One region of the Paenibacillus sp. FSL R5-0887 genome, then DNA from elsewhere that is predicted to be linked to it. Evidence: predicted binding sites of a transcription regulator. Region 1 holds the regulator's gene; each other region holds the start of a gene.
What was found. Region 1 encodes Rex, which represses fermentation and respiration genes when NADH is low (regulators of the CRP and FNR family bind a similar motif). Its sites were predicted from a motif close to TTGTGAAATATTTCACAA; they were not measured.

Region 1 (3,285 bases):
GTGGTTATTACGAACCACTCCAAGCTATTCGCAGATGTTAAGGCTGGGCACCAGCTGCTTCCGGCTTACGAGCATCTTGTCATTGATGAAGCACATCATTTAGAAGATGTGGCTGGTAAACATCTTGGCATGCATATGAAGCATTTCACTGTGGCACACACATTATCGCGGCTGTATAAAGATAGCCGAAACGGACAGCTTCCTGCTCTTCGTCAAATATTACAGTCGTCAGGCAGTGAAGAGGCTTCAGAATGGAGCGGAGTCATCGATCGGATCTACCCGGATCTGCTTACCGTCAAAGAAACCTGGGATGCACTCAGCGACAAGCTGTTCAGCCTTTTGCCGGAACGCAGTGATGCAGGGGCAGGGGAAGCGGGACAACTGGTTATGCGGTTGATTCCCGCCCGTAAGCCGAAGGATTGGGATGAATTGGTTGCGCTAGAGAACACTATGAATCTGACGTTAAGCGACATCATCCGTAAGGGTGATAAAATGCTTAACGAGATGCGCGACCAGGAAAGCCAATCTTCAGCAGACAGTCTTGTTACTGATATTAGCGGTTTATTTAAGGATTTGGCTTCCATCCGTGAGCAAGTAAGATTCTTTATGGGGCTGAATGACGATAATGTAGTATATTGGCTGGAGGCAAATGGAAATTACCGCAGCAAATCACTGCAGATGTATGCCGTCCCTGTGGATGTTAGCAGCCAGCTTAAAGAGTTGTTCTTCGATAAGAAAAAAAGCATCGTGCTTACCTCGGCGACGCTGTCTGTAGATAAGTCTTTTCAATTTATGATTGATAATCTCGGACTTAACGAAGCTGCAGAAGAGGGACGTCTAATGACCTCACTCCTTCCATCTCCCTTTAAGTATCGCGAGCAGGCACTGCTAGTTATACCGCGTGATTTTCCTAGTGTGAAGGGGAGTGTGGGCGATGCTCGATTTGTCGATACACTCGTACAGTCATTATCGGAAGCTGCTAAAACAACACGTGGGCGGATGCTGGTTCTGTTTACTTCTTATAAAATGCTGCGTCAGGTATATGATCCGCTTAAAGAGGCTTTGGCCTCACAAGAGATTACGGTGCTTGGTCAAGGCGTGGAAGGTGGCAGCCGGAGCAAGCTGATCCGCCGCTTTCAGGACAGTGCAGCATCCGTATTGCTGGGGACGAGCAGCTTCTGGGAAGGTGTAGATATTCCAGGTGAAGCACTGACTTGCCTGGCCATCGTGAGACTTCCATTTCAACCGCCGAATCACCCGTTGGCGGAAGCGAAGTCGGAGTTATTACAGGCCCAGAAGAAGAATCCGTTCATGAAATTATCTGTTCCTCAAGCGGTTATTCGTTTTAAGCAGGGATTCGGAAGACTGGTTCGCACGGCGCAGGATCGCGGAATAGTTATTGTTTATGATACAAGGGTTATTGAATCTCATTACGGGAAGTATTTCCTTTATTCATTGCCTGGTCCCAAAATGGAGCATATGCTTACTGATCAAATGGTCCCACGCATAGCGGAATGGCTAGAGGATGGCGGCGCTTCTTAAAACGCTCGTCTTCAGTTTAGCTCCTCCTTATCCTTAAGGGCGGTGTGTTACAGTACCGTCCTTAATAAGGAGAGGTAGACGTTTGAATATGGATTTTCACAAGAACATTACTATTTTTAGGAGGAAAAATATGAAATCGGATAAAATATCAGAAGCCGTTGTTCGCAGACTGCCTGTGTACTTGCGTTTTTTGAATGATCTCCAGAATCGCGAAATATTAACAGTTTCCTCTCAGGAACTTGGACAAAAGCTTGATCTTAATCCCGCACAGATTCGTAAGGATTTAGCATATTTTGGTGACTTCGGCAGAAAAGGTATCGGCTATGATGTAACGTATCTTATTGAGAAAATCCGTCATATCCTGAAGCTGGATCAACAGCTTAATGTAGCTTTAGTTGGAGCAGGTAATCTCGGACATGCCTTGTCTAATTACAATGCATATCTTAAAGATACTATGAAAATCACGGCTATATTTGATTCGTACGCTCCTAAGGTTGGACGTAAGATCAACTCCCTTACTGTGCAACCGATGGATGAACTAGGCAGCACGATTCGTGAGCAAGGTATTCGCATTGCCATTATTACCGTACCTGATTCAGAAGCTCAAAATGTAGCAGATATTCTCATTTCTTCTGGGATTGAAGCGATTTTGAACTTTGCCCCTGTGATTCTGAAGACACCACCGAATATCCGGGTGCATGCAGCTGATTTTACAACTGATCTGCAAAGTCTTGCTTATTACTTGCGGGATGGAAAGGAAGAAAGCGAACATGAACAACAATAAAACGATAATTAAGGGCGGGTATTTTCTGACTCCGGGAACGGATGAGCCGGTTCTGAGTGGATATATGACTATTGAAGATGATTTAATCACTTACATAGGAAAAGAAGAGCCTCAGATGGAAGCTGGAGTGCAAGTGGTTGATGGCAGCCGTCTGCTGTTCATGCCTGGACTTGTAAACACACATGGTCATGCGGCGATGTCTTTGCTGCGTGGATATGGAGATGATTTAGCGCTACAAGTGTGGCTTCAGGAGAAGATGTGGCCGATGGAGGAAAAGTTCACCGGTGATGATGTATACTGGGGAACCTCCTTATCTGTATTGGAAATGCTGAAGGGTGGAACTACGACCTTCCTCGATATGTATGATCATATGGACCGAGTAGCCGAGGTAGCTGAGTTATCAGGTATCCGTTCCGTATTGATGCGTGGTGTGATCGGGTTATGTCCAGAGGATGTACAGAATCACAAGCTTGCGGAAGCGATTTCTTTTGCCCGTAACTGGCATGGAAAGGCTGAAGGTAGAATTACTACTATGATCTCGCCGCACGCCCCTTATACTTGCCCTCCGGACTTCCTGGTTAAGTTCGTGCAGGCAGCGCATGATCTGGATTTACCGATGCATACGCATATGTCCGAAACGAAACGTGAAGTGGAACAAAATGTGGCGGATTACGGGTTGCGTCCTGTAGCTCACTTAGAGAAGCTTGGCATGTTCACACGTCCATCGATAGTTGCACATGGTGTTCATTTAAATGATGAAGAGATTGAGATCTTGGCTCGCCATAATGTGGGTGTATCTCATAATCCGGGCAGTAATTTGAAGCTGGCTAGCGGAGTGGCTCGGGTTACTGATCTTCTAAAAGCTGGTGTGAAGGTGTCTCTTGGCACGGATGGCGCGGCAAGCAACAATAACTTGGATATGTTTGAAGAGATGCGGCTTGCAGCTCTCATTCATAAGG
Region 2 (3,285 bases), 2.0 Mb from region 1:
ATATTTGTAAATGAACTAACTAAATGTTACTAACTCAAAATAACACAGCCTAAAAAATTCGTCAATGATAAAATTTATTGAAGTTAATCTTGAATACCCTGTTGTCAAAAAATAGGACATAAATTAGGATATTAGGATATGTAGAAACACAGTGGATGAAAGGGTGGATAAGTTGATTAATAGTAGAGAACAATTGATGATAGATTTGCAAAGAATCGAAGAGAATGACTACGAACTTAAAAGTGGAGAGGACATAAAGGAATATGTGAAGTTGATGCTTGAGCATATAGGAGATCCCGAGCCTGTACTGCGTGATGAATTGATTTATTCCACATTCTACAAATGGATTAATGAGAAACATTGGTTTAATGATGCGGAGCTTCGTGAACTGCTGTGGATACTTCTTGACGAGCAGCATCTTTTTTATCACATTGGGAATAAAGAAGATCTGACGGTGTATACAAGAACATTTTCTGTATTGGTTGTTGCTCTTATTCTCCAGAGGCATAGGGAAATGGCTATATTGGATAGCTCTGAATTTATAAAGGTGAAGCAGGGTTTGATTCGTTATTATGAGGAAGAACGGGACTTAAGAGGTTATATGGAAAAAGAAGGCTGGGCACACGCAGCAGCTCATGGCGCCGACGCCTTGGATGAGCTGGTTTTATGCTCGGAGAGTGATGCCGCGGTGCGGGAAGAGGTTCTGGCAGTTATTCAAAAGATGCTTTATAACGATCAATACATATTCAGGGAGGAAGAAGATGAACGGATTGCTACTATTATAGTTACAATCATCGATCATCATTTACTTCCACAGCAGTCTATAACCGATTGGATTCTCAACTTGGCGCAATGTGGCAGTTGGCCTAGAAGCCACAGCCAGTACGTTACACGAATAAATACAAAGAACTTCCTGCGTTCTCTTTATTTCAGGTTACTTCTAACAGAGAAGAATATGGACATTGTGGAGGTTTTATTGAAAACTGAGAAGAATTTGAATGAATTTGTACATTAATTCACTCAAACGGTTTTAATTAACACTAGTAATTTAAATAATTTATTATAATGTAATAAAAATCACAAATTTTTATGGAAATTCAAAAACTTTGTGACATTTATAACTTGATAAGTGCTATAATAGAAATATGGCGTTAAAAGTTCTTATGTTTTTCATCACTATTAAGCAGCAAAGCTTATTGCAGAGGAGATTTGGATATGTCAGAATCAATCACTCAAACACAACCTGAACAAGAATCACCAAAAGTAGCTGTTAGCAAGGAACAAATGGATGTTCTTGAGCAGCTCTTGAAACCAGAAGTTCAGGAATCATTAACAGTCTTGGTGGAACAGCTGCCAAAATTAACTGAGCTTGTTGGCGTGCTTACAAAGTCCTATGACTTTGTGCAAACTGTCGCAGCGGATGATGTCTTGAAAAGTGATACGGTAAGTGCAATTAAAGAACTTGCTGAACCTGTAGTGTATTCCGCGAAGAATATGGCAGCTACAGTGATCGAAGCAAAAGATCGTGCGAATGAAAGTAACGAAGTTATTGGTCTTTTTGGTCTTATGAAGTTGTTGAAAGATCCGCAAGCGCAAAAGCTTTTCCGTTTCGTAAATGCATACCTTCAAGTTGCTGGAGAACGCAGTAAGCAGAAATAATCATTTTCATATCTTATACGTAAGGGACGGAGGAAACATCATGTCTAAACATATTGTCATTCTAGGAGCAGGTTATGGTGGTCTACTAAGCGCCTTAACCGTACGCAAATATCTCAAAAAAGATGAAGCTAAAATTACTGTAGTTAATCAGTATCCTACCCACCAAATCATTACAGAATTGCATCGTCTTGCAGCAGGTAGTGTTGCAGAGGGTGCTGTAGCTATGCCTCTAACTAAGCTTTTCGCAGGGAAAGATATTGACCTGAAAATCGCGAAGGTTAATTCATTTTCTGTGGAGAACAAACAAATTGTTCTTTCTGATGGTGTGACACTTACTTATGATGCGCTTGTTGTAGGTCTTGGCAGCACTACAGCTTATTTTGGCATTCCAGGGCTTGAACAATACAGTATGGTATTGAAATCAGCTGCAGATGCTAACAAAATTCATCAACATATTGAAGATCGTATTCGTGAATATGCGAAATCGAAAAATGAAGCAGATGCAAACATCCTGATCGGTGGCGGCGGCTTAACAGGTGTTGAGCTTGTTGGTGAAATCGCGGATGTATTGCCTACACTTACTAAAAAATATGGCGTTGATCCTAAAGAAATTAAGCTTATGCTCGTTGAAGCAGGTCCTAAAATCCTTCCAGTATTGCCAGATGCATTAATCGAACGTGCTGTAGCAAGCTTGGAGAAACGTGGTGTTCAATTCCTGACAGGTCTTCCTGTTACGAATGTAGAAGGCAATGCGATTGACTTGAAAGACGGTCAAAAAATTATTGCTAACACATTTGTATGGACTGGTGGCGTACAAGGAAATCCACTCATCGGCGAATCGGGTCTTGAAGTTAACCGAGGTCGTGCAACGGTGAATGAATTCTTGCAATCCACTTCCCACAAAGATGTATTCGTTGCTGGTGACAGCGCGGTGGTCTTTGCAGAAGACGGACGTCCTTACCCTCCAACTGCGCAAATTGCTTGGCAAATGGGTGAATTGATCGGATACAATCTGTATGCCTTCTTGAAAAATAAATCGTTTGAAAGCTTTAGCCCAATCAACTCTGGTACACTTGCTAGCTTAGGCCGTAAAGACGGTGTTGCCATCGTTGGTGCAAGTTCTACTCCGTTAAAAGGCTTGCCTGCAACTCTAATGAAGGAAGCAAGTAATATCCGTTACTTGTCCCACATTAAAGGATTGTTCAGCCTAGCTTACTAATATAGTTTAACCCTAAACCCTGCTCAAATCTGAGCGGGGTTTTTGTTATTGTTTTTTAGTGAAATGTTTGCATTATTGATGTTTCACAGTAGGCTGTATTCATTGTATTTGATATAATAGATTGGGTTATATTAACAGAGGTAGTTAGAGGAGGATTTCATTTATGATATTCCAACAAAACGATGTCATTCTGTTTCAAGGGGACAGCATAACAGACTGGGGGCGTAATCATGAAGACGCTTCATCACTTGGAGTAGGTTATGCAATGATGGTCGCCGCTCGTCTGGGGTATTTATATCCAGAGAAGAATCTTACTTTTATTAACCGTGGTATTGGTGGCAACCGTATTGTTGATTTACAGGGACGTTGGGATAAGGATTGTCTGGATTTGAAGCCGACTTGGGTGT
Region 3 (3,285 bases), on a different contig from region 1:
TGGGGATCAAAAGTGCAAAATTTCGATTACAGCATATAAACAGGCCGATTATTTGGTCATTAAGGTTGAAAATAATGGGGTTATGATTCCGGAAGAGAAGCTTGAGCAGATAAATCAAGCCCTTCTTGATGATACATATGATCGTTCTGCCACAGGCTTTGGGCTATACAGTGTAAACCATCGCATTCGACTAGCTTACGGAGTGCCATATGGCCTTGCAGTGAAGAGCGAAGATGGCATTACCGTTATGGTCATTCGAATACCTTTGGACGGGGAGTGGAATGAAGATGTGGAAGATTGTCATCGTCGATGATGAAACGATCATTCGCAAAGGCTTGCGACAATACATTGAGGAGAGTCCGTATCTTTTTGAGGTTGCAGGAGAAGCGAAAAGTGCAAACGAAGCATTGAATATGGTGGAGGAAGCCCTACCACATGTATGTCTTGTGGACATCAACATGCCGAATATGAATGGGCTCGATCTGATGAATATATTGCGCGAACGCTGCCCGTCGGTTCTGGTTGTCATCATCAGCGGGTACGATAACTTTGAATATGCGCGTCAAGCCGTGCAACTGCAAGCATTCGATTATGTATTGAAACCTGTGCCGAAGAGTGATCTGAACAAGCTGCTTCATCGGATCGATGAGCATCTTCAGGTAAAATATCCTTTGCATTCACATGAAGGCAGGGTGGATAAGAAGCGGGAGCTTCCCGGGTATACAGGGGATGGAACAGTGCTTATCCAAAAAGTGACCGAGTATATTGACAGTCATTATCAGGATCCGGAGCTGTCTATTACTCGAGTAGCAGCACTATTTCATATCAACCAAACCTATCTTAGCAAGCGTATGAAGCAAGAAATCGGTGCTTCATTCCTTGACTATGTCACTGAGCTTCGGATATCGAAGGCGAAGGAGATTCTGGATGACGTAATGCCGAATATCAAAATCGGGGATCTGGCCGTGAAGGTAGGGTATAAGAGCCAGTACTATTTTAGTCGTGTGTTCAAAAATAGAGTCGGCTCAAGCCCCTTAGAGTACAAAAAGCATCCGTTCGGTTATGGATAGGAGGGCCATTCTCGTCCCTCTGCAGCACGCCATAGATGCTATGCTCGGTTCAGATTTTCAAATTCTTAACAACCATGAAGAAATTGAAGCGGTTAGAAAAGTTAGTAAGGGATCATCCCGGAGGATCGGCTAATAGTCATTGCAAGAAGCAGAAAAATATCAGAACTTGCAAAGGAACTTTTGTCAGCTCAGGCATTATTAAGTAAATCGAACTTTATTGTTATAGCTACTAAGTATTTATCTATTTCCATAGAGGAGAGCTTAGAAAGCGACGATATCTTATTGAATATTCTAGCCTTATTGGACCGACGAGTTGGGAAAAAGCGGATTTTAAACATGAGCGAGAAGATGAGTTAAAGCATCCAATTGTGCAATATTTTTATGAACTAAGGCGTCAAGAGCAGATAAACTGTCTGGAAGTGTCTTAGGGCTCCTCATATAAGTTTGTTCACATTGTCCACCCACGCATGTGGAGAGTGTCGCTCTACTGGTAAGGAAGGATACAGTGCTATGAAATCCTTATATTTATTGGACTTTACGGACAAGTATGAGAAAAAATGTTGTTAAAGAGATGGCATCATTGCCGTCTCTTTTTTGTTTCACTTTTTTAGTATTGCACTGACTCTGGTTACCGCTACCGAATCCTATGATCACAAGCATGAACGACTGCACGAAAATTAACGTTGATACTTATGTTTAAGCCCTCTCTACTCTGCTGGGTGACGGGAATCATAGACGTACTTACGTGAGGTTGCTACGATGTTCCATGGAAATTAAGTGAAAGTGATCACAAGAAATTACAGAAGGAGTTATTTATCGTGAAAAGAATCGTAACCCTAAGCACCCGCAAACTGATGGATACCGCAAAACACGGCGGATGCGGCGCATGCCAGACCTCTTGCCAGTCCGCTTGTAAAACTTCCTGCGGCGTTGCAAACCAGAAGTGTGAAAATGCAATGAACAGATAGGATTCGGAATTTTACCGCCCATTGCTCTGCTGATGGGCGGCTATTTTTAAGAAATGAATGCTTCCTCTAAAGGATGGCAAAGCCGTTTCTACTTGTGTGCAAAAGGAGCTTGATTAGTAAGTATGATTCATCAATATAAACTAAACGGATACAATATCGTGCTCGATACCTATAGTGGCTCGGTGCATGTTGTTGATGACCTAGCATATGAAATTATAGCGGATTATGAGAAAACTTCTGTCGACCAAATCGTGACAATGATGTTAGAGAAATATAAGCATGATTCCAGCATTTCTGAGAGTGACATTCGAGAAACCATCGTGGATATCGAGGAGCTTATAAATGATGGTCAGCTTTTTACAAAAGATGAGTATGAGAACCTCTCGCTTGATTTAAAAAAACGGAAAACTTATGTTAAGGCACTCTGCCTCAATGTTGCGCATACCTGTAATCTATCATGTGACTATTGCTTCGCTAGCCAAGGGAAATACAACGGAGATCGAGCAATCATGAGCTATGAGGTTGGACAAAAAGCTATCGATTACCTGCTTGAAAATTCGGGTCATCATCGCAACCTGGACATCGACTTTTTCGGCGGGGAACCGCTTTTGGCCTGGAAAGTAGTTAAACAGATCGTAGCTTATGCAAGAAGCAAAGAACAAGAATACAAAAAGAAGTTCCGCTTCACCTTCACGACGAACGGGATGCTGCTGAACGATGAGGTCACCGAGTTTTTAAATCAGGAAATGTACAATGTCGTATTAAGCCTGGATGGAAGAAAAGAGGTTCATGACCGACTTCGCCAAACGGTTAACGGAAAAGGCAGCTATGATCATATTCTTCCGAAGTTCCAGGAATTCGTTCGTAAGCGCGGAGACCAAGAGTACTATGTACGAGGAACCTATACCCGTAACAATGTTGATTTCACCAATGATATATTTCATATCGCAGATCTTGGTTTTGACAAAATCTCAATGGAACCGGTCATCTGTGATCCAAGGGAGCCCTATGCACTTACCGAGGAGGACCTGCCGGAGATATACAACCAGTACGAAATTCTCGCGAAGGAAATGATCGGTCGCGGTGAACAAGGCAAGGGGTTTACCTTTTATCACTACATGCTTGACCTTTCGGAAGGACCTTGCATCCAGAAGAGAATTACTGGCTGTGGTTCAGGGACGGAATATCTTGCTGTCACCCCCTGGGGAGAGCTTTTTCCTTGCCACCAGTTCGTAGGGGATGAAGAG

Region 2: the regulator Rex is predicted to act here: its motif matches at 1,066-1,083, upstream of MKY14_RS02520 (DUF1641 domain-containing protein).
Region 3: the regulator Rex is predicted to act here: its motif matches at 1,846-1,863, upstream of scfA (six-cysteine ranthipeptide SCIFF).

What each region holds. Positions count from the first base shown of each region.
Region 1 covers NZ_JBBOCE010000001.1:2,562,304-2,565,588, reverse strand. The annotation lists gene dinG (ATP-dependent DNA helicase DinG) at 1-1,542, shown strand, start outside; gene MKY14_RS11550 (redox-sensing transcriptional repressor Rex) at 1,673-2,326, shown strand; gene MKY14_RS11545 (amidohydrolase) at 2,313-3,285, shown strand, end outside.
Region 2 covers NZ_JBBOCE010000001.1:572,869-576,153, forward strand. The annotation lists gene MKY14_RS02515 (DUF2785 domain-containing protein) at 173-1,015, shown strand; gene MKY14_RS02520 (DUF1641 domain-containing protein) at 1,216-1,659, shown strand; gene MKY14_RS02525 (NAD(P)/FAD-dependent oxidoreductase) at 1,700-2,878, shown strand; gene MKY14_RS02530 (SGNH/GDSL hydrolase family protein) at 3,042-3,285, shown strand, end outside.
Region 3 covers NZ_JBBOCE010000002.1:1,362,910-1,366,194, reverse strand. The annotation lists gene MKY14_RS23980 (histidine kinase) at 1-313, shown strand, start outside; gene MKY14_RS23975 (response regulator transcription factor) at 288-1,070, shown strand; partial or broken gene MKY14_RS23970 (SF0329 family protein) at 1,138-1,498, shown strand; gene scfA (six-cysteine ranthipeptide SCIFF) at 1,889-2,038, shown strand; gene scfB (thioether cross-link-forming SCIFF peptide maturase) at 2,161-3,285, shown strand, end outside.